DNA from 4 places in the Actinoplanes sp. NPDC023714 genome. Region 4 is predicted to be linked to each of the others. Evidence: riboswitches for the same ligand, from Rfam matches in the RefSeq annotation. Region 4 holds a riboswitch; each other region holds the start of a gene.
What was found. Region 4 has a riboswitch for cobalamin ahead of AB0G10_RS22270 (ribonucleoside-diphosphate reductase subunit alpha). Riboswitches for the same ligand answer to the same signal wherever they lie in the genome.
Positions count from the first base shown of each region.

Region 1: linked by a shared signal. The riboswitch ahead of AB0G10_RS37735 (ABC transporter substrate-binding protein) and the one ahead of AB0G10_RS22270 (ribonucleoside-diphosphate reductase subunit alpha) in region 4 are both predicted to bind cobalamin.
Region 2: linked by a shared signal. The riboswitch ahead of AB0G10_RS28240 (VWA domain-containing protein) and the one ahead of AB0G10_RS22270 (ribonucleoside-diphosphate reductase subunit alpha) in region 4 are both predicted to bind cobalamin.
Region 3: linked by a shared signal. The riboswitch ahead of AB0G10_RS10195 (CbtA family protein) and the one ahead of AB0G10_RS22270 (ribonucleoside-diphosphate reductase subunit alpha) in region 4 are both predicted to bind cobalamin.

Region 1 is NZ_JBFAAR010000012.1:202,571-207,884, reverse strand. It holds gene AB0G10_RS37760 (NlpC/P60 family protein) at 1-431, opposite strand, end outside; partial or broken gene AB0G10_RS37755 (aminofutalosine synthase MqnE) at 648-815, shown strand; partial or broken gene AB0G10_RS37750 (aminofutalosine synthase MqnE) at 957-1,250, shown strand; gene AB0G10_RS37745 (hypothetical protein) at 1,317-1,745, shown strand; gene AB0G10_RS37740 (DUF4229 domain-containing protein) at 1,768-2,154, shown strand; cobalamin riboswitch at 2,200-2,331, shown strand; gene AB0G10_RS37735 (ABC transporter substrate-binding protein) at 2,437-3,360, shown strand; gene AB0G10_RS37730 (iron ABC transporter permease) at 3,357-4,421, shown strand; gene AB0G10_RS37725 (ABC transporter ATP-binding protein) at 4,418-5,242, shown strand; gene fliQ (flagellar biosynthesis protein FliQ) at 5,239-5,314, shown strand, end outside.
Region 2 is NZ_JBFAAR010000007.1:33,369-38,682, forward strand. It holds gene AB0G10_RS28230 (citrate synthase) at 1-23, shown strand, start outside; gene AB0G10_RS28235 (gluconokinase) at 297-1,853, opposite strand; cobalamin riboswitch at 2,241-2,364, shown strand; gene AB0G10_RS28240 (VWA domain-containing protein) at 2,421-4,517, shown strand; gene cobO (cob(I)yrinic acid a,c-diamide adenosyltransferase) at 4,743-5,314, shown strand, end outside.
Region 3 is NZ_JBFAAR010000002.1:510,948-516,261, reverse strand. It holds gene AB0G10_RS10215 (histidine phosphatase family protein) at 1-494, opposite strand, end outside; gene AB0G10_RS10210 (SDR family oxidoreductase) at 497-1,234, opposite strand; gene AB0G10_RS10205 (hypothetical protein) at 2,022-2,246, opposite strand; gene AB0G10_RS10200 (hypothetical protein) at 2,268-2,774, opposite strand; cobalamin riboswitch at 2,835-2,968, shown strand; gene AB0G10_RS10195 (CbtA family protein) at 3,003-3,734, shown strand; gene AB0G10_RS10190 ((2Fe-2S)-binding protein) at 3,724-4,464, opposite strand; gene AB0G10_RS10185 (aldo/keto reductase) at 4,577-5,314, shown strand, end outside.
Region 4 is NZ_JBFAAR010000004.1:653,897-659,210, forward strand. It holds gene AB0G10_RS22265 (ribonucleotide-diphosphate reductase subunit beta) at 1-71, opposite strand, end outside; gene AB0G10_RS22270 (ribonucleoside-diphosphate reductase subunit alpha) at 71-2,425, opposite strand; cobalamin riboswitch at 2,555-2,765, opposite strand; gene AB0G10_RS22275 (YegS/Rv2252/BmrU family lipid kinase) at 2,826-3,749, opposite strand; gene AB0G10_RS22280 (BTAD domain-containing putative transcriptional regulator) at 3,944-5,314, shown strand, end outside.

The DNA of each region.
Region 1 (5,314 bases), on a different contig from region 4:
GCGGTGGTGACCTGGGCCTTCACGATGTCGCGGTCCTGGCCGACCCGGATCAGCTGGTCGCCGAGCGTGGCGATCTCGGAGCGGCCCGTCTCGATCTTCTGGACGACCGGGCTCGTCGCGATGCCGGTGATCGAGGTGACGGGGGTGACCGGGGTCGTCGTGGTGGCCGTCGACGGCGTGCCGGGCAGGGCCAGCGAGCCGGTCTGCGTCGGGCGGGAGCCGGTGTCCGGCACGGCGACCGGGACGCCGGGGACGCCGGGAACGGCCGGCGTGGTGGGCGCGGCCATCGCGGGGATCGGCTGGAAGAGCGTGGCGATCGCGGCGAGGACGGCGGCCGGGTAGGCGAGGGTGCGCAGACGTCCGAACGGGCCCAGGCGTGACGGGGCGAACCGTGACCGGATCGCCGATCCGTACCGCAATGCCTTGGACATGAACTCCCCGTCCGCGCTAGTCGTTCCTTAAGGTTCATACCCCAGCCCGCGGACCGGTGTCGATCGAAAGAAGATGAAAACACGCTGAGAAAATTTCGGCTTCTGCGTGCATATCAAGATCACGGCAGGTGCCGCAGGTAACCGGCGCGCACGTCGGATGCCTTCTGTCGGACCCGGCACGTACCCTCGACTCGAGGTGACGGAAAGGGGCTCTCCATGGACTCCGGGCGGAAGCAGGAGCTCGAGGCGAAGGTCTACGCCGGTGAGCGGCTGACCCGCGAGGACGGCGTGGCGCTCTACGAGTCGGACGATCTCTCCTGGCTCGGGCGGCTCGCGCATCACAGGCGGCTCGAGTCGCACGGTGAGCGGGTGCTGTTCAGCGTCGGCGGGGATTCCGGCGACGAGGGGAAGACCGTCTCCTACGGCGACCCCGCCGACCCGCTGGGCTTCATCGGCGAGGCGCTGGCCCTGCGCGAGCGGCAGGACGTGCCGGTCGTCGTCCCGGTGCCGCACGAGTCGGTGATGCCGGCCGAGACGCTGAAGGTGTTCGCCGTCCTCCGTCTCCTCCTCGACGACGTGCCACATCTGCGCGCCCGCGGTGACGCGATCGGCCGTTCCGTCGCGCAGCTGTCGCTGAACTTCGGCGCCGACGATCTGGGCAGCTCCGCGCCCGAGGAGAAGGACGATCTCCTCCATCTGATCTGGGACGCCGGTTTCCAGCCGATCGAGCGCGACGCCGACTACGCGATCGTCGAGGAGCACGCGGCGGCCGTCCCCTTCGCCGCGCGCCGCAGCGAGCCGCAGCGCGTCTGGGCCTGAGACCGCAGCGGGTCTGAGCACGAGAAGGCGGAGAAGAGCAGTGACAGCAGAGGGCGGAGGCGACCGATGACCCAGCAGCAGAGCAGGCGCGGTCTCCGGCGTGACGCCGACGGCCGGCTCGCGACCGTCAGCGACCTGCTGGGCGCGGCGTTCGCCGGGCTCGCGGTCGGCCTGGTCGTCCTGCTGATCTTCGAGGCGATCATGGCGCTCACCGGCCTCGGCGAGTTCGGCTCGTCGAACGGCTGGCTCGTCCTGATCCTGCCGGTCTGGCTCTTCGTCGAGGAGTTCCGCGCCGAGGGCTTCGGCGCGCACCGGGTCGTGGTGGCCGCGCTGGCCGGCGGCTTCGGCGTCGCGCTCGGGATGACGGTGGCCGGTCTCGTCTCGGGGGTGGCGCCGGCCCTGGTGAGCGGAGTGGCCGGAGCGGCGACCGGTACGGTCGTGTACTGCCTGGTCTGGTTCTACGGCCTCCGCTGGCTCGACCATCGGTCGAGCTGAGGAGAGCTGAGGGAGAGAAGAGATGAGTCCCGCCGTCAAATACACGCTCGGCCGGCTCGGCCTGTTCGTGGGTTCCTTCGTCGTGCTGCTGCCGGTTCCTCTGAACATCCTGGTCAAAGCCATGGTCGCGTTCGTCGCGTCGGCGGCGCTCTCGTTCCTGCTGCTGCGGAAGTGGCGTGACGAGATGGCCGAGCAGCTCGGGTCGATCGCCGCGAAGCGCACCGCGGAGAAGGATCGTCTGCGCTCGGCGCTCGCCGGCGACGAGGACGCCGCTGCGGCCGGAGACCGGGTCGCCGCCGCCGACGTCCTGAACGACCGGCCCACCAGCCTCGAGAAGATCAGCCAGGAGCGGGACGGGATCGCCAGCGAGGAAGCGGCGATCAAGCGGGCCAGCGAGACGCGCTCCTAAAAAGCACGACCGCGTTAAAAGGCACTGGAGAACCCACCGACGGCGATCGGGCGCTGCCGGTGAGTTAGCGTTTCAAGGACCGCGCCTCAGCGAAGCCGGTGCGAAACCGGCGCTGTCCCGCAACTGTGATCCCTCCGGAAGCACGCAGCAGTGGAGGTCTAGCCAGGTCGCCTGGGCGCCGGTCGCGACTCAGCGCTCTCGGGGAGGGGCGCCTCGCAGGCGGCGGCCGAGAAGCCCCTGTCGGCGAAGCACCACAGCCCGGCCGACAGGAGGTTCTTGATCATGAAACGACGTCTGCTCACCGCCGCGATCGCGGCGACGGCCCTGGTCCTCGCCGGTTGCGGGGACGGGGGGAACGACGAGCCGGCCACCGCGCCGAGCGCGAACGCGGCATACCCGGTCACCGTCGGCAGCGTGACGCTGGAGGCCCGGCCCGAGAAGATCGTGAGCCTCAGCCCGACCGCCACCGAGATGCTCTTCGCGATCGGCGCGGGCGCGCAGGTCACGGCGGTGGACGACCAGTCCAACCACCCGGCCGAGGCGCCCAAGTCCGACCTCTCCGGCTTCAAGCCGAACGCCGAGGCGATCGCCGCGAAGGACCCCGACCTCGTGGTGGTCTCGAACGACACCGAGAACATCGTGGCCCAGCTCGGGAAGCTGGCGATCCCGGCGTTCGTGGCGCCGGCCGCGGCCACCCTCGACGACACCTACAAGCAGATCGGCGAGCTGGGCACGCTGACCGGCCACGAGGCCGAGGCGGAGCAGGTGAACGCCGGGATGGCCGCGAAGATCGACGAGATCGTGAAGTCGGCGCCGGCCCGGACCACGCCGCTCAGCTACTTCTACGAGCTCGGCCCGGAGCTCTACTCGGCCACCTCGAAGACGTTCGTCGGCTCGGTCTTCAGCAGGTTCGGCATGACCAACGTGGCGGACGCGGCCGACGCGAGCGGCTCGTTCGGCGGGTACCCGCAACTCAGCCAGGAGGCCGTGGTCCAGGCGAACCCGGACACGATCTTCCTGGCCGACAGCAAGTGCTGCCAGCAGTCCGCCGAGACGGTGAAGGCGCGCAAGGGCTGGTCCGCGGTGACCGCCGTGCAGAAGAGTCAGATCTTCGCGCTCGACGACGACATCGCCTCGCGCTGGGGCCCGCGCACCGTCGACCTCGTCCAAGCCGTCGCCGACGCCCTGAACAAGATCCCGGCGTGACCCTGGTCAAGAATCGGAACGAGGCGAGGAGAGCGGGCCTCCGCCCGGTCTGGCTCGTCGCGGGCGTGCTCGCGGTCCTGGTGGCGACGCTCGCGGGCCTCGCCTTCGGCTCGGCCCGGCTCCCTCCGGCGGGGGTCGCGGCCGAGATGCTCAATCTCATTCCGGGCGTACGGCTGGACAGCGGCCTCTCCGAACGCGAGATCGCGATCCTGATGCAACTCCGGCTGCCCCGGGTCGTGCTGGGTCTGCTGGTCGGCGCGATGCTGGCGCTGGCCGGCGCCGCGTACCAGGGCGCCTTCCGCAACCCGCTGGCCGACCCGTACTTGCTCGGTGTGGCGGCCGGCGCCGGGCTCGGTGTCACGGCCGTGATCGTCCTGGGCGCGTCCGCTGCCGTGGAGCTGCCGGTCACCGTACCCATGGCCGCTTTCGCCGGTGCGCTCCTGGCGGTCGCCCTCACCTGGATGCTCGGCGCCGCAGGCAGCCGCAACCGGACGCCGGCCGCGCTGATCCTGGCGGGGGTCGCGGTGTCGGCGTTCCTCTCGGCGGCGCAGACCTACCTGCTGCAGCGGAACGTCGAGTCGCTGCAGGAGGTGTACTCCTGGCTGCTCGGCCGGCTCGCCACGGCGGGCTGGCACGACGTGCTGGTGATCCTGCCCTACGTGATCGTCACGACGGTGATCGTGCTGACCCAGCGGCGCGAGCTCGACGTCCTGACCGTGGGTGACGCGGAGGCGGCGAGCCTGGGCCTGCACCCGCAGCGCAGCCGGTACCTGCTGATCGTCGCGGCGTCGCTGGGCACCGCCGCGGCGGTCTCGGTCTCCGGGCTGATCGGCTTCGTCGGGCTGATCGTGCCGCACACGATCCGGCTGCTGACCGGGCCGAGCTACCGTTCGCTGCTGCCGCTCTCGATCCTCTTCGGCGCCGCTTTCCTCACCCTGACCGACCTGGTGGCCCGGACCGTCGCGGGCGACGCGGAGATCCCGATCGGGGTGGTCACGGCCTTCCTCGGTGCGCCGTTCTTCGTCCTGGTGATGAGGACGAGCAAGGCGATACCGGCATGACCGAGAATTCGATAGAAGTCCGAAACCTCAGCGTACGTCTGGACGGCACGCTGATCGTCGACGGCGTCGACCTGACCGTCGCCACCGGTGAATGGGTCACCATCATCGGACCGAACGGCGCCGGCAAGTCGACGGCGCTGCGGGCGATCGGCGGGCTCCTGCCGCACGAGGGCGAGATCCGCTGGCACGGCCGGGCCATCACCAGCATGAGCCGCCGGGACCGCGCCAAGGCGATCGCCACCGTGACCCAGTCGCCGGTCGTTCCACCGGCCATGGGGGTGTACGACTACGTCCTGCTCGGGCGTACGCCGTACATCCCGCCCCTGGGCCGGGAGTCGGCCTCGGACCTGGCCGTCGTCGACGAGGTGCTCGCCGCACTCGACCTGGAGCCGTTCGCCGGGCGCCGCCTCGACACCCTCTCCGGCGGGGAACGGCAGCGGGTCTTCCTGGCCCGCGCGCTCGCCCAGGGCGCCGGCATCCTGCTGCTGGACGAGCCGACGAGCGCCCTCGACATCGGCCACCAGCAGGAGGTCCTCGAGCTGGTGGACCGGCTGCGGTCGGAGCGCGGGCTGACCGTGCTGGCGACGATGCACGACCTGTCCACGGCGGGGGAGTACGCGGACCGCATGATCCTGCTGGCCGGCGGCCGGGTGGTGGCCGCGGGCCGGCCCACCGAGGTGCTGACCGAGGAGACCCTGGCCGAGCACTACCGGGTGCGGGTCCGGGTGATCGAGGGTGAGCACGGCCCCCTCGTCGTAGCAACCAGACCGCAACCGAACAGCACTCAAAAATCACTCAACAAACCGATATATCCGTTATGACGGACACGATGGTGGTGGAACTCGCCCTCCAAGCCATGACCATCTCGGCGAAGCTGGCCGCCCCGGTGCTGC
Region 2 (5,314 bases), on a different contig from region 4:
TCGTCGCGATGGACCAGCGCTGACAGTTCTCTCCAAACGCCCTGCCGGTCGATCCCGGCAGGGCGTTTCTCTTTGCGCTTCCCGGTCACCCACCTCCGCGCCGCCCCCGCGCCCCGCCCGGCGTCCCGCCTCCGCGTCCCGCCCCTGCGCGATCTTGTTGATTGGTGCAGGAACGGGGCTGCCCCGATCAACAAGATCGCGGGGGGAGGGTGCGGTGGGGGTAGCGCGGCGGGAGGGGTGGCGGCGGGAGGGGTGCGGTGGGAGGGGTGCGGTGGGAGGTGGCGCTGGCGCGGGGGTTAGGAGTGGACTGCTTTTTCGGTTCCGGGGAGGGGTTCGGGGGCCAGCCTGTCCAGCTCGGCCACCACGTCGAGGACCGCCAGGGCTGACTGCTCGACGAGGGGTCGGAGCTTGCGGTAGAAGGCGGCGTCGTCCGGGTTCGGTGGGGTGTGGCGGCTGATCGGTACGAGGGCTGCCGCCTCGTCCAGGTCGGGGAGTTCGCCGAGCGCGTGCCGGGCCAGCAGGCAGGCGCCCAGGGCGGTGCCCTCCGGGGTGTCCGCGACCGCTACCGGCAGGTCCAGCGCCGACGCGAGGATGCCGGTCCACAGTTCGGACGCGACCGCGCCGCCGGTGGCCCGGATCTCGGTGAGCGTGTTGCCTTCGGCGTCGAAGGAGTCCCGGACCAGCGCCAGCTGCTGGCAGACACCCTCGACGGCGGCACGGACCAGGTGTGGCCGGGTGTGCTCGCGGCGCAGGCCGAGGTAGGCGCCGCGCAGCCCGGGACGCCACCACGGCGCCCGCTCGCCCAGCAGGTACGGCAGGCACAGCAGCCCGTCGCTGCCGGCCTTCACCCCGGCCGCCTCCAGCAGCAGCGCGGCGTCCCGCTCGTCGGCGTCCTCGCCTTCGGCGCCGGGGCGTTCGAACCCGGCCGCGAAACTCTCCCCGGCCCAGCGCACCACCGAGCCGGCGTTGTTCACCGCCCCGCCGATCACCCAGCGGTCCTCGGTCAGCGCGTAGCAGAACAGCCGCCCCGCCTCGTCACTGGTCGGCCGGTCGACGACGGTGCGCAGGGCGCCGCTGGTGCCGAGCGAGACGGCGGCGATCCCGGCCGGGGTGGCGCCCACCCCGAGGTTCGCAAGGGGCCCGTCGGCCGCCCCGATGATCAGCGGCACGCCGGCGTCGAGCCCGGCCGCGCTCGCCACCTCCCGCTTCAACCGCAACGACGTGGTCGTGGGTACGACCTCAGCCAGTTGCTCCCGGCGTACCCTCGCTGTTTCCACGGCCTCGGGGTCCCACTGCCGTGAGTGGATGTCGTAGAGGCCCGTGCCGGAGGCGACCGAGAGGTCGACGACGAACGGGGCCTCCGCGAGCGCGGCGACCACCAGCTCCTTCACGCCACCCCAGCGTGGCGTGTCGCGCAGCGTGCCCGGCTCGTTCTCGGCGAACCAGGCCAGTTTCGTGAGCGGCGACATCGGATGGACCGGCGTGCCGGTACGGGCCTGCAGAGCCTTCTTGTCCGCGATCCGCTCGGCCTGCTCCGCGGCCCGGTTGTCCGCCCAGGTGATCAGCGGCCCGAGCGGCCGGCCGTCCGCGGCCATCGGCACGAGCGCGTGCAGGAACGCGCTCAGACCGATCGCGATCACCCGGTCGCCGTTCTCCCGGCACTCCTTCGCGACGTCCACGAGCGCCTTGATCGCGGCGGCGGCGAGCTGCTCGGGGTCGAGCTCCGCCCGTCCCGGCCCGGGCACCGACAGCGGATAGTGCACGCTGGTCAGCGCCCTGAGCTCCCCGGCCGGACCGGTGGCCACCCCCTTCGTGGCGGTGGTCCCGGTGTCGATCCCGATCACGACGTCCATGTGCTGCCTCCCTGAGCCGTCCCGCCGCGTCAATACCCGTCTGACATCCTTCCCCACCCATCGGGTTGCCGCCCTCGGCATCCCGCGCCGGCCTTCCCTCCCGCCCGGAACACCGCCCGGAGCACCGGCCGGAACACCGCCCGGCACCAGCGGCGACGCCGGCCGGGGAGGGATGCGGAGGGCGGGACGGGTCAGGGGTGACCACGCACCTCACGCGAAAGACGCGTCACGGCCTCGACCCCCCGCTGCGCCCGCGTCGACGGGCGGGGGCGGCCGGACCTGCGGTCGTGGACGGCTTAGGTCCGTACCCTAAAAAGATCTTGATGAGGGACACCCCGCGTTGACGCCGCACCCGGGCGTAGGAAAGAGTGACCATGAGCGGTAGCGGAGGAACCCGGTGCGAGTCCGGGACGGTCCCGCCACTGTGACCGGGGAGCGAACCGCCACGACAGCCACGGCGACTACGGCCGGAAGGCGCGCGGGGAACGTCGATCCGGGAGTCAGGAGACTCCGGCCGCTCGTTTCGGCCGTCGCGCGGGCGTGGACACCCGCCGGAAGGGATCTCCCGTGACTACTCCGTACCCGTTCTCGGCCGTCGTCGGCCTCGATGACCTGCGCCTGGCGCTGCTGCTCACCGCCGTCTCGCCGGCGGTCGGCGGGGTGCTGGTGCGCGGCGAGAAGGGCACCGCGAAGAGCACCGTCGTACGGGCGCTGGCCGGGCTGCTGCCGAGCATCCGGACGGTGCGCGGCTGCCGGTTCGCCTGCGACCCGGCCGCGCCCGACCCGGACTGCCCGGACGGCCCGCACGCGATCGACAGCCCGGCCGGCGAGCGCCCGGCCAGCCTCGTCGAACTGCCGGTCGGCGCCACCGAGGACCGGGTCGTCGGCACCCTCGACATTCAGCGGGCGCTCAGCGACGGGGTGAAGGCCTACGAGCCGGGGCTGCTGGCCGCCGCGCACCGGGGCGTGCTCTACGTCGACGAGGTCAACCTGCTCCCGGATCATCTGGTGGACCTGCTGCTGGACGCGGCCGCGATGGGCCGGGCCCACGTCGAGCGGGACGGGGTGTCGGTCAAGCACGCGGCCCGGTTCCTGCTGGTCGGCACGATGAACCCGGAGGAGGGCGAGCCCCGCCCGCAGCTGGTCGACCGGTTCGGCCTGGTGGTGAACGTGGCCGCGCCCCGCAACGCCGCCCAGCGCGCCGAGGTGGTCCGGCGGCGTCTCGCGTACGAGGCCGACCCGGACGGTTTCGCGGCCCGCTACCGGGACGCCGAGCGGGATTACGCCGCCCGCATCGCCGAGGCCCGCGCCCTGCTGCCGTCGGTGAAGCTGCCCGACGCCGAACTGGACCGGATCGCCCGGGTGTGCCTGGCCTACGGCGTCGACGGCATGCGCGCCGACATCGTGGTGGCCCGGTCGGCGGTCGCCCTCGCCGCCTGGAAGGGCCGCGACGTGGTGAACGCCGAGGATGTCGCCGACGCCGCGCGCCTGGCCCTCCCGCACCGCCGCCGTACCGATCCGCTGGACCCGCCCGGCACCGACGAGGAGAAGCTCGAGCAGGCCCTGGCCGAGGCCGAGCGTCAGGCACAGGAGGACGACGACGATCCGGAGGGCGGCGACGATCCTGAGGGGGAGGGCCCGCCTGACGGCGGAGGGCCGCAAGGTCCGTCGGGCGGCGGCGGGTCAGATCCTTCGGGTACGGGCGGAAGCCCCGCTCCGGACGCGTCCTCAGCTCCGCAAGCGGGCGGGCGCCCGGAGACTCAGGAGTCGCGCGGCCCGGCCCCGGACGATTCCCCGCAGCAGACCCCGCAGCCGGACGCCCCTGGACAGTCCACGGCGGGCGCCGTCGCGTCGGCCGGGCAGGCCTACCGCACCCGCACCCTGACGATCGCGGCCCGTGGCGAGGGCGGTCACGCGGGCCGGCGTTCCCCCGCCTTCGCCCGCCGGGGGAGGGTGGTCGGCAGCCGCCCGCCGCTCGGCAGGCTTGCCGGGGCACCCCACCTGCCCGCCACCCTGCGAGCCGCGATCGAGAGGTCGGCGCTGGAGTCCGGCGCGGCGGGGGACCTGCGCGTGATTCCGCGGGATCTCCGGGAAGCCGTCCACGTGGGACGCGAGGCCAACCTCGTCCTGTTCGTCGTGGACGCCTCCGGCTCGATGGCGGCCCGCAAGCGCATGACGCTCGTCAAGACGGCGGTGCTGTCGCTGCTGCGGGACGCTTACCAGCGGCGGGACCGGATCGGCATGATCACGTTTCGGGGGGCGGAGGCCGAGGTGGTGCTGCCGCCCACGTCCAGTCACGAGGTGGGCGTCATGCGGCTGGCCGCGTTGCGGACCGGGGGGCGTACGCCGCTCGCGGCCGGCCTCCGCGCGGCGGCCTCCACGATCGCCACCGAGCGCCGCCGGGATCCGCGCCGCCGTCCGCTGCTGATCCTGGTGACGGACGGCCGGGCCACGAGCGGCCCGGACCCGCTGCTGATGGCCCCGGCCCTGAACGGCGTCGCCTCCGTGGTGGTGGACTGCGAGTCCGGTCCGATCCGCCTCGGTCTCGCGGTGAAGCTGGCCGCGGCGCTGAAAGCCGACGTCATGCCGCTGGAGCAGCTCCAGGCGGCGGTGGAGAACCGTCCACAGGCGACGGCAGACCGCGCCTACCGCCGGGCGGCGTGACCGCGAGCCGCCGGAAAAGGCCGGGCGGCGGACAGGGCCGGGCGGCGGACGCGGCGCGGCGAACAGAGAGCCGGCGGCGATACAGAGCCGGGCGGCGGACAAGGCCGGGCGGCGGCAACGGCAAGGCAGCGAACACCAGCCCGCAGCAAGCATCCTATCTTCCTAGGACGGCTTAAAGGGCGTGGGGACGGGCGCTGACCTCCCGTACACGAGAAGGGTCTGAAAATGCCACAAGGGAAAGTGACCGTCACTCCGGACGACGGGCTCACCACGCGCCAGCGCCGGCGGCAGGCGGTGTTCGCGGTGCACACGGGCGCGGGCAAGGGCAAGAGCACCGCGGCGTTCGGGATGGCGCTGCGGGCGTGGAGTGCGGGGTGGCCGATCGGCGTGTTCCAGTTCGTGAAGTCGCAGAAGTGGAAGGTCGGCGAGGAGTCGGCGCTGAAGGCCCTGGACGGCGTGAACGGCACGCCGGTGACCTGGCACAAGATGGGGGAGGGCTGGTCCTGGATCCAGCGGGCCGGCACCGAGCGCGACCACGCCGCCGAGGCCGCCGAGGGCTGGGCGCAGATCAAGCGGGACCTCGCGAACGAGACCTATAAGTTCTATGTGCTGGACGAGTTCACGTACCCGATGAAGTGGGGCTGGGTGGACGTCCAGGACGTGATCGCGACGCTGAACGACCGGCCCGGCACGCAGCACGTCGTGATCACCGGACGGGACGCGCATCCGGATCTCGTCGCGGCGGCGGACCTGGTCACCGAGATGACGAAGGTGAAGCATCCGATGGACGCGGGCCG
Region 3 (5,314 bases), on a different contig from region 4:
CCGCCCGAGCTGAACACGACGATCTCCCGGTGTTCGCGGAGCAGTTTCCCGGCCCGCTCCAGGGCGCCGGCCACGCGGTCGCGGAACGCGGGGAACGACTCGGCGTACTCGAGATCGCTCGTCCCCGAGCACCAGCGGCCGGTCGCCTCCTCGAAGATCTCCTGGAAGGCGCGGTCCGGCCGGTCGTGCCCGTTGAGCTCGGCCATCATCGCGGCGCGGTCCCGGAACGCCGGCCGATGCACCTCGACGACGTGCTGGAAGTCGAACTCGTCCCACCCCGGATCGACGCGCGTCTCCACCGCGATCCCGGTTCCCGCCGCGGTCTCCTCGTGCCGGCGCATGGTTCCGCGCAGCACCAGCCCGGGCCGGATCCCGCGCGCCGCGAACGACCGCCCGAGCACCCGCGCCTGCTCATGCCCCCGATCGGAGAGCGCGTCGTAATCGTCCGCCCCGAACGACGCCTGACCATGCCTGACCAGCAACAACTTCGCCAAGATCAAACCATCTTTCGTACGAAGGACAGCGGCAGCACCCGCAGGGCCACCCCGATCGGCACCCACGGCCAGGCCGGCACATAAGCCTTGACCTTCCGCTTCTCGATGGCCGCGACCATCGCGCGTACACCGACGGGGGTGTCCACCATGAACGGCGTCCCCTGCCGCACCCGCGCGTTCATCTCGGACCGGATGTAGCCCGGATAGATCACCGAGACGTCCACGCCGGGGATCCGCTCGGACCGAACCCCTTCCGCGATGGCGGCGACCCCGGCCTTCGTGGCGGCGTAGGTGGTCATCGACCGCCGCATCCCGCGCAGCGCCGACATCGACGAGATGAGGACGAGGTGGGCCCTCTCCTGCGTCCGGAAGATCTCCAGCGCGGCTTCGGTCTGCGCGAGCGCCCCGACGAAGTTCACCATGGCGGTCTCCCGGTTGGCGTCCCACCGTCCCGTGCCGAGCGGCGCCCCCTTGCCCAGCCCGGCGTTCACCACGACCCGATCGATGCGCCCGAACACCGCCGCGAACTCCCGGAACACCCGGAACACCGCCGCGTCGTCGGTGACGTCGAGTTCCCGCACCTCGACCCGCCGCTCCGGAAGCTCCGCCCGCAGCCTCTCCAGCGGCCCGATCCGCCGGGCACACAGCGCCAGGTCGTAACCGAGCGCCGCGAACTGCCGCGCCATCTCCTCACCGAGCCCGGCACTAGCGCCGGTGATCAGAACAACACCCTTGCTCACAGCGGCAACCTACGCACTTCCCGTCGGAAGCGCTACCAGCAAGTAACCTCCGGCGGCTTCATCGGGCGGGCCGCCGGCTCCCCCATCCGGCCAGGAGGAGACCCGAGACCACCAGAACGACGCGCCCAACCAGTCGAATGGCGAACCCGCCGCGCAGTCCCGCGTTGCCGTAGCCCGCGAGCCGGCGGATCGCTCCCTGGCCCCCACGATCAGCATCGCCGTCCTCACGACCCGGCAGTCGCAGAATCACTTCGGTCCCGTTCGCCACCGGCCGTGGGCGGCGGTGGTCGTGGCCGGCCAGGGAAGCAGAGCAGCGCTGCCGAGATCGCAGGCGTCCTGACGGTGTTCCCCGCCGGGGAAGCGGAGTCGGCTGCGACTGGGGATGACGTGGCGGCGGGTTGTGGGCGGCTGTTGTGTATTGCTGCCCGGCAACCGTGGCGCAGCGCAGGACTGCAGTCGAGCGAGCCTGGCTGCAGCACACGGCTGTACCAACCGGCGTGTCACGACCGTCGACTGCAGCCGAGCGAGCCTGGCTGCAGCACACGGCTGTTCCAACCGGCGTGTCACGACCACGGACTACAGCCGAGCGGATTCGGCCGCGGCACAGCGGCCGTGCGTCGTCGTTGGCCCAGTTTGGCTCGGGAGGAGGGGACGGGTCAGGGGTGACCATGCACCATCGCCGGTGGGCGCCGGACGGCCTGGAGTGGGCAGGGGCCCGCGTCGTGCGGGCGGGACGGGGGATGTGCGGTTGGGGGCGGTCTGCGCCCTCGTACTCAAAGGGTTTTCGCTATTTCGGCGCGATTCCGCGCCATGCGGGAGAGGCGGCAGAGGCTGTCGCCGCGGCCAGGCGGCCCGCTGCCGGATCGGCGGCTGGGGCTTCGGTGGTGGCCGGCTGGCGGGTGGACCAGTGCCGGGTGCGGGCGGCGAGGGCAGGCAGGCCCGGATCGTCGAGGGGCCAGCCGTGGGCGGCGTCGTAATCGCGGAAGAGGGCGCGGAACTCGGGGTCGGCCATGGCGGCGAGTTTGTCGGTGGCTCACTGCTGGGCCTGGGCCGGCGCGGCGGACTGGAGCAGGATCCAGAGGTCGCGCTCGAGGCGGGCGGTGCGCTCGCTGATCCCGGCCACGCGCAGCTCGTCGAGGTAGCGGGCCACGTCGGGGGCTACGAACAGCTGGTCGCCGCGCGGTGATCCGGCGGCGGGTGCGCTCCAACTCCTCGGCGTGGCCATCTCCTCCGGGCCGGCGGCCAGCAGCTCGGCGATCCGGGAGCGGGGGACGCCGGCCTGGACCAGCGTACGGATCTGCGTGGCCGGCGTCGTAGCGCCGGCAGCCGGGCGCGAAGAGCGTGCCGCACTCCCGGTTGAGCCGCTCCACGTAGGTCTCCAGCGGGTCCGGCCCGGCCGCCTCCGGGACGGACGGGTCGGCGTCGACGCCGCTCGTGTGGTTGAGCGGATGCCTGATCCGGATCTCGCCGGCGAGCGCGAAGGAAGGGAGGTGCCGTGCGCGACGGCGGCCCGATCGGCGATGTGCTCGACGTCTGCCATACGTCGATCGTCGGCCCTGCCCCTGGGGCAGGGTCAAGGCCCGTTGTGCGGCCGTCCCGGCGACCACTAGGTTGAGGGGGTCTACTGCGGCGACGCGAGGGAAGCCGGTGAGAGTCCGGTGCGGTCGCGCCACTGTGACCGGTCCCGATCAGGGGCCGGAAGTCAGGGAACTCGCCCGCCGCAACCCCACGATCGGGACGCGTCATCCCGTTGGAGGTCTACCCCACCGTGCCCTCGAACTTCCTCTCGCTGCTGTTGCGCGGCCTGCTCGCCGGCTTGATCGCCGGCCTCGTCGCTGGTGCCTTCGCCTACACGTTCGGGGAGACCCACATCGACGCGGCCATCGCCATCGAGGAGGCCGCCGCTCCCCCGGTCGCGCCCGGCACGGTCGAGGAGGAGCCGCTGGTCAGCCGGCAGGGGCAGAAGGTGGGCCTGGTCCTCGCCACCACCCTGTACGGCATCGCCATGGGCGGCCTCATCGCCACGGCGTACACGCTGCTGCGCCGCCGCTTCCGGCTCGCCGACGACGGCCGGGTCGCCCTCGCGCTGGCCGGTTCGGCGCTGCTCGGCGGCGTCCTGGTTCCGTGGATCAAGTACCCGCCGAACCCGCCGGCGGTCGGGGACCCGTCCACGATCGACCAGCGGACCTGGAGCTACCTCGCGCTCCTCGTCCTCGGCCTGGTCGCGGTCTGGGCCGCGGTGGTCGCCGCCCGCACGCAGACCGCCGACTGGCGCCGCGCGGCCGCCGGCGTCGGCGCGTTCCTCGTCGTGGTCGCGGTGGCCTACCTGCTGTTGCCGTCGATCCAGGAGGTGCCGGACACCTTCCCGGCCGCGCTGCTCTGGGACTTCCGGATCGTCTCGCTCGGCGTGCAGGCGGTGCTCTGGACGGCGCTCGGTCTCGCGTTCGCCGCGCTGGTGACGTCCCGCGCCTCGCGCAGGACGTCCGCCGTCATCGGCTGAGCATCGCCCGCCACTGCCGCGCCCGGTCCGCCGGCGGCACCAGCACGCAGTCGCCGCAGGTGCCGCCGCCGGGGATGCGGTAGTAGAGGCAGCAGTTGTTCCGCACCAGGAACCAGCGGTCCCGGCCGGGATCGGGCCGATGCAGGGTCGCGGTACCGGCGAGGGGCGCCCGGGCGAGCAGCTCCCCGACCAGGGCGGCGCTGCCGGCCGCGTGCTCCGGGGCCGCCTGCGCGATCATCGTGTGGGCGCCGCCGAGCGCGGACGCCACGTTGCCCCACAGCACCTGAGGGGAGAGCACGAACCGGGTCCGGAACGCCTCCAGCATCGGCGTGACCAGCGTGCCGATCACCGCGACGAGCGCCGTGGCGTGGTCGGCGGCGCTGGTCTCGAGGTGCTCGTAGACGATCGGGATCGGGCCGCTCGGCACCGGGCGCCAGCCCATCCGGTCCGGGTCGGCCACCGGGACCGCGCCGCCGATCACCGCGGCGGCGAGCGGGGCCGAGACGAGCCGGGCGGTCAGGCCGAGGAAGACGGTGGAGGCGACGACGCGATCCTCGGGGTTGCCGGCGCCCATCCGGTTCAGGAGGCGGCGGGCGTCGCCGACGCGCTCGGCCAGGACGACCGGGTCGGACAGATCGGATATATCGCGATATCGCCGACCCGGCTCCCACACGAAGTACGGCCCGATCCGCGCGGCGGCCGCCAACGCCGTTTCCGCCCGCCCCGTCACACCCGAACGCTATCAACCGCCGGGCTTTCGAGGTCCGGTCCGGCACCTGGACGGACGCCGGGCAGCACGCCGCGCAGTTCGAACGGCTCCCTCCGGTAGGTAGCGTGAACCCGTGACGTTGAAAAAGCGCAAGCTCGGCACGCTCGAAGTATCCGCGGTCGGTCTCGGTTGCATGGGGCTGAGCCACGGTTACGGCCCGCCCGTCGACGAGCCGGACGGCATCGACCTGATCCACGCCGCGATCGACAGCGGCGTCACGTTCTTCGACACCGCCGAGGTCTACGGCCCGTTCACCAACGAGGAACTGGTCGGCAAGGCCCTCAAGGGGCACCGCGACAAGGTCGTGCTGGCCACCAAGTTCGGTTTCGCGATCGGCGACAGCGGCCGCGGCGTCGACAGCCGGCCCGAGCACATCCGCGAGGCCGTCGAGGGCTCCCTGAAGCGCCTCGGCGTCGACCACATCGACCTGCTCTACCAGCACCGCGTCGACCCGGCGGTCCCGATCGAGGACGTCGCCGGCACGGTCAAGGAGCTGATCGAGGCCGGCAAGGTGAACCATTTCGGTCTCTCCGAGGCCGGCGTCGATGTCATCCGCCGCGCCCACGCGGTGCAGCCGGTGACGGCGCTGCAGAGCGAGTACTCCCTGTGGTGGCGCGAGCCCGAACAGGAGATCCTCCCGCTGCTGTCCGAATTGGGCATCGGCTTCGTCCCGTTCAGCCCGCTCGGCCGCGGCTTCCTGACCGGCGCGATCACCACCGACACGGCGTTCCACAGCACCGACATGCGCGCCGGCCTGCCCCGATTCACCCCCGAGGCGCGCGCCGCGAACCAGGCCCTCGTCGACCTCGTG
Region 4 (5,314 bases):
TTGAAGCGGTCGAAGAAGTGCGGGTACTTCATCGGCCGCAGGGTCAGGTCCATTCCGGGGTCGAGCAGCATTACTGGCAGGCCTCACAGGACTCGGGGTTTTCGAGGGAGCAAACGTCAGCGGGCGTGAGCGCGGGGATCAAGGACACCGTCGCCTGCTGGATGCGTGTGGCGGGACGCGACCGCAGGTAGTAGGACGTCTTCAGCCCGGACTTCCAGGCGTAGAGGTACATCGACGAGAGCTTGCCGATGGTCGGCGCCGCCAGGAACAGGTTCAGCGACTGCGACTGGTCGATGTAGGGCGCCCGCGCCGCGGCGAGGTCGATGAGCGCGCGCTGCGGCAGCTCCCACGCCGTCCGGAACAGCTCGCGCACGTCGGCGGGGAGCTCGGCGATGCCCTGCACCGACCCCTCGGCGCGCTTGATCGCCTCCCGGATGGGGGCGGTCCACAGATTCCGGGCCTTCAGTTCCCGTACCAGATAGGTGTTGATCTGAAGAAACTCGCCGGACATGGTCTCTCGCTTGAACAGGTTGCTGACCTGCGGCTCGATGCATTCGTAGCATCCCGCGATGGACGCGATCGTGGCGGTCGGGGCGATCGCGACCAGAAGCGAGTTGCGCAGACCGTGCTCGGCGATCGACTCCCGCAGCGCCTCCCATCGGGCGGTCTGGGTGACCGTGGCGCCCCACAGGTCCGGGTGCAGATCACCCCGGGCCGCCCGGGTCTCCGGATAGGCCGGATGCGCGCCGAACCGGGCCGCGAGGGCCGCCGACGACTCCAGCGCGGTCAGGAAGATCTCCTCCTGGACCCGGGTGGACAGTTCGCGCGCGGCCGGCGAGTCGAACGGCAGCCGCAGCGTGAAGAACGCGTCCTGCAGGCCCATCAGGCCGAGGCCGACCGGGCGCCAGCGCGGGTTCGACGCGGCCGCCTGCCGCGCCGGATAGTAGTTGATGTCGATGACCCGATCCAGGAAGACCACCGCCATGCGTACGGTCTCCCGCAGCCTCTCCCAGTCGACGCCCGCGGCGGTCACGTGCGCGCCCAGGTTCACCGAGCCGAGGTTGCAGACCGCCGTCTCGTCGTCGTTGTTCACCTCGAGGATCTCGGTGCAGAGATTGGAGAGGTGAATGACGTTCCCGGGCGCTCCGGTCTGATTGGACAGGCGGTTCGACGGATCCTTGAACGTCATCCAGCCGTTGCCGGTCTGGGCCAGGGTGCGCATCATCCGCCCGTACAGATCTCGGGCTTTAATGGTTTTCACGGCCTTCTTCTCGGCGAGCCGGTAGGCCTCGGTGAAGGCGTCGCCATAGAGATCGGGCAGCTCAGGGGCATCGGATGGGTCGATCAACGACCAATCTTCATCGGCCTCGACCCGGCGCATGAATTCGTCCGGGATCCAATTCGCCAAATTCAAGTTATGTGTACGCCGGGAGTCCTCGCCCGTGTTGTCCCGCAATTCCAGGAACTCCTCGACATCGGGGTGCCACGGCTCCAGATAGACGCACGCGGCACCCTTGCGCCGGCCGCCCTGATTGACCGCGGCCACCCCGGCGTCGAGCGTTTTGAGGAATGGCACGATGCCGTTCGACCGGCCGTTCGTGCCCCGGATCAGCGCGCCCCGGCCCCGCACCCGCGACCAGGAGATGCCGATGCCGCCGGAGAACTTCGACAGCTTCGCGACCTGGTGGTAGCGCTCGTAGATCGAGTCGAGCTCGTCCCGGGGGGAGTCGACGAGGAAGCAGCTCGACATCTGGGTGTGCCGGGTGCCCGCGTTGAACAGCGTCGGTGAGCTGGGAAGATAGGCGAGGCTCGACATGAGGCGGTAGAAGCCGATCGCCTCGTCGGCGTCTTCGGAGAGCCCGCACGCGACGCGGAGGAGCCAGTGCTGCGGGGTCTCGATGATCGTCCGCTTGGTGGGGTGCCTCAGGAGGTAGCGGTCGGTGACGGTGCGCAGGCCGAAGTATTCGAACCGCAGGTTGGCGTCATCGTCGATCGCAGCATCCAGCTTGTCCGCATTTTTCGCGACAAATGCTGCTGTCTCATCGCCGATCAAGCCCTCGTCGTGACCGCACTTGATCGACTCGCTGAACGTCGTGATGCCCTGCTCGCCGACCTCTTTGGCGTTGTATTCGGCGAGCAGACGGGCCGCCAGCTTGGAATACTGCGGCTCCTCACCGATCAGCTCGGCGGCCGTCTGGATCGACAGCTTGTCCAGCTCGGCCGTGGTGGCGCCGTCGTAGAGGCCGCTGATCGTCCTGGTGGCGACCCGCAGCGGGTCCACTTCGTCCAGGTCGGCGACCCAGCGCTCGACCGCTGTGACGATCTTGTTGACGTCGACCGGCTCGGTCTCGCCGTTGCGCTTGCGGACCTGCATGGCGTGCCTGCGTTGCTCCGGCACACCGGTCTTCTCCGGTGTCAGCGTCATCGCTGTCTGTCGCTCTCTCCTCGCGAGCCCATGGTCTTCGGGCACGGGGAGACGCCGGCCGGTCGCGACTCAGTCGCCGGCTCATTCGGCGTCGGTCGTCCCGCGCGACCTCCGACCGCCGCACGCCGGGATGGCATGCGGCGCGCTGGCAGGTCTTCGGACTCGTGGGCACGGCTCGGTAGAGCCACCTACTGGCCGTCGCTTCCCAGGCTTGCGCCCAGTGCTTACTGACGGCGGTCGTTCCCACTGACCGCTGCGGGGCAGTTCCGGACTCACACCGGATTCCCTCTTGCCTCGGCGTCCGCTCGCGCGGGGCCGAACCAGCTGCGGGAGACACCATATCTGGGTCGGTGCGCGTTTCCGCAACCCAACATGCTGTGTGTGATCTTAAAAGGGCGGGTCAGTGATCTTCAGTACCCGGCGGGGCCATGATCCGCAGGGCGTTGGCATCGAGGGCGATCCGCAGCGGCGTCCTCCCGCACGGCTCGCCGTCCACCTCGACGGCGGCTGGACGGTCCGTCTCCAGCCACAGTTCGCCGACCGCCAGGAAAGGACGTTCATGCAGGGTACGGCGGTGCCCCGTCAAAGCATTCCGGGCCGTCTCGCGCAGAAGCTCCCGCCGGGTCGCGCCGCCCACCGGATACGCCACCAGCAGCCGGTCGTCGGCGTGCGCGTCCGCCGTGATCGGACGGCCGGCGTGGAAGCCGCCGTTCGCCACGTACACCTGATGCGTCTCGAAGACGATCTCCCCGCCGCCGGCCCGGACCGTCGCCCGCAGCGGCCGGTGCCTCGTCAGCAGCCCCAGCGCGGTGATCGGGTAGGCGAGGCGCCCGACCGCCCGCTTGAGCCGGCTCGGTGCGTTGATCATCACCTCGGCGGACAGGCCGATGCCGACGTGGTTCGTGAACGGCATGTCCCCGGCGATCCCGAGGTCCACATCGATCACCAGGCCCTCGGTCATCGTGGTGACCGCCGTGTCCAGATCGGGCGGGATGCCGACCGTCCGCGCGAAGTTGTTCGTGGTGCCGAGCGGCAGCAGGCCGAGCGCCATGTCCCGGTGCGCCAGCATCCGGCCCGCCGTACTGATCGTGCCGTCACCGCCACCCGCCACCAGCAGGTCCGGGCCCAGGTCGATCGCCCTCTGCAGGCTCTGCTCGAGGTCGCCCTCGACGGCGTAGGCGCCGAGCAGCTTGAAACCCGCCCGCAGCAACCGGTCGTGCGCGTCCTCGTAGAACTGCCGGCCGCGCCGCGACTTGGCGTTGACCACCAGGGCAGCTCGCCGTTCGCGGTGAATGTCCTCGGTCAGCTGCTGCTTCGTCCGCACCGCCAGACCCTATCGCCCGTAGCTGATCGTCAGCTGGGTCGCTCGGTCCGGCTGCATGGTTTGGCTTGGCTGTACGAGAGGGCGACAATTCGGGCGTCGGGTGAGCGCTGGCGTTCAGCCGGGGGTGGCGGATCGATTGTCGGGGAGTGGATAAGTGGTGGTCGGGGACTTCGGGTACTGGTGAGAATGACGCCGTGGGGATCCGGGTGGGTGTGCTGGGACCGGTCGAACTGGTCCGGGACGGGCGCGTCATCCCGCTCACCGGTGCGCCACAGCGAGTGCTGCTCGCCCGCCTCGCCCTGGCCGGCGGCCGCCCCGTCCCCGTCGCCGACCTGATCGACGCGCTCTGGGAGGCCGGGCCGCCGGACAACGCCGTCGGGAATCTGCACAGCTACGTCTCCCGCCTGCGCCGCCAGGCCGGCAGTGAGGTGATCTGCCGGGAGCCGGGCGGCTACCGGCTGAACCTGTCCGGCGGCGACGGCGGCACCGATGTGGAGATCGTCGAGCGGCTGGTGCGGCGGGCGCGCGATCAGCGGTCCGATCCGGCGGCGGTCACGCTCGCCGAAGCCCTGGCCGTCTGGCGCGGGGAATCGCTCGCCGACGTGGCGGACCGGATGGTGTTCGCCCCGGACGTGGCCCGGCTCAACGAGTGGCGGCGGCACCTTCACGAGGAGTGCCTCGAACGCCGCCTCGACGCCGGCCGCGCGGCCGAGACCCTGCCCGAGATCGAGGCCCTCGCCACGGCGCAACCCCTCCGCGAACGCCCCCGGCTCCTGCTCATGCGGGCCCTGCACGCGACCGGCCGTACTCCGGAGGCGTTGACGGTCGTCCGCACGTACCGGGAAAGGCTCGCGGAAGACCACGGCCTGGACCCTTCGCCCGCCCTGGTCGAGTTGCAGCGAAGGATCCTCGCGGAGGATCCGGCGCTGCGCCCGCCGATGCCCGCCGGGAGAGCGCCCGAGACGCCCGCACGGATATCGACCCCGTCGGGTGACATTTCGGATATGTCGCCCGAGGATGGGCCGGCCCGGGATGCGCCGGCCGCGGGTTGGGAGGCCGGGAAGGCGCCGGCCGCGGGTTGGGAGGCCGGGAAGGCGCCGGCCGCGGGTTGGGAGGCCGGGAAAGCGCCGGCCACGGGCCGGGAGGCCGGGAAAGCGCCGGCCGCAGGGCGGTGGGTGAACGGGACCGAGGGCACGGCAGGCCCGGGCGGGAAGAGCATTCCCCGGCGCGCGGATCGGTTCTTCGGGCGGACCGCCGAGCTCTCCGCGCTGCGTCACGCGCTCGCCGCCGACCGCGTCGTGAGTCTTGTCGGGCCCGGAGGGGTGGGCAAGACGCGGCTCATGACGGAGGCGCTGACCGGCGGGGAGCTGCTCGTCGAACTGGCGGAGCGCTCGGTTCCGTCCGATGTGGCGGCCGCCGTCGCGGGCGCGCTCGGGCTGCGGGCCGCGCCTCGCGGCGGGATCGCGGCGCTGGCCGAGCGGCTGGGGTCGGCGCCCGCGGTGCTGGTGCTCGACAACTGTGAGCATCTTCTGGAGGCAGTCCGGGATCTCGTCGCCGCGCTGGTG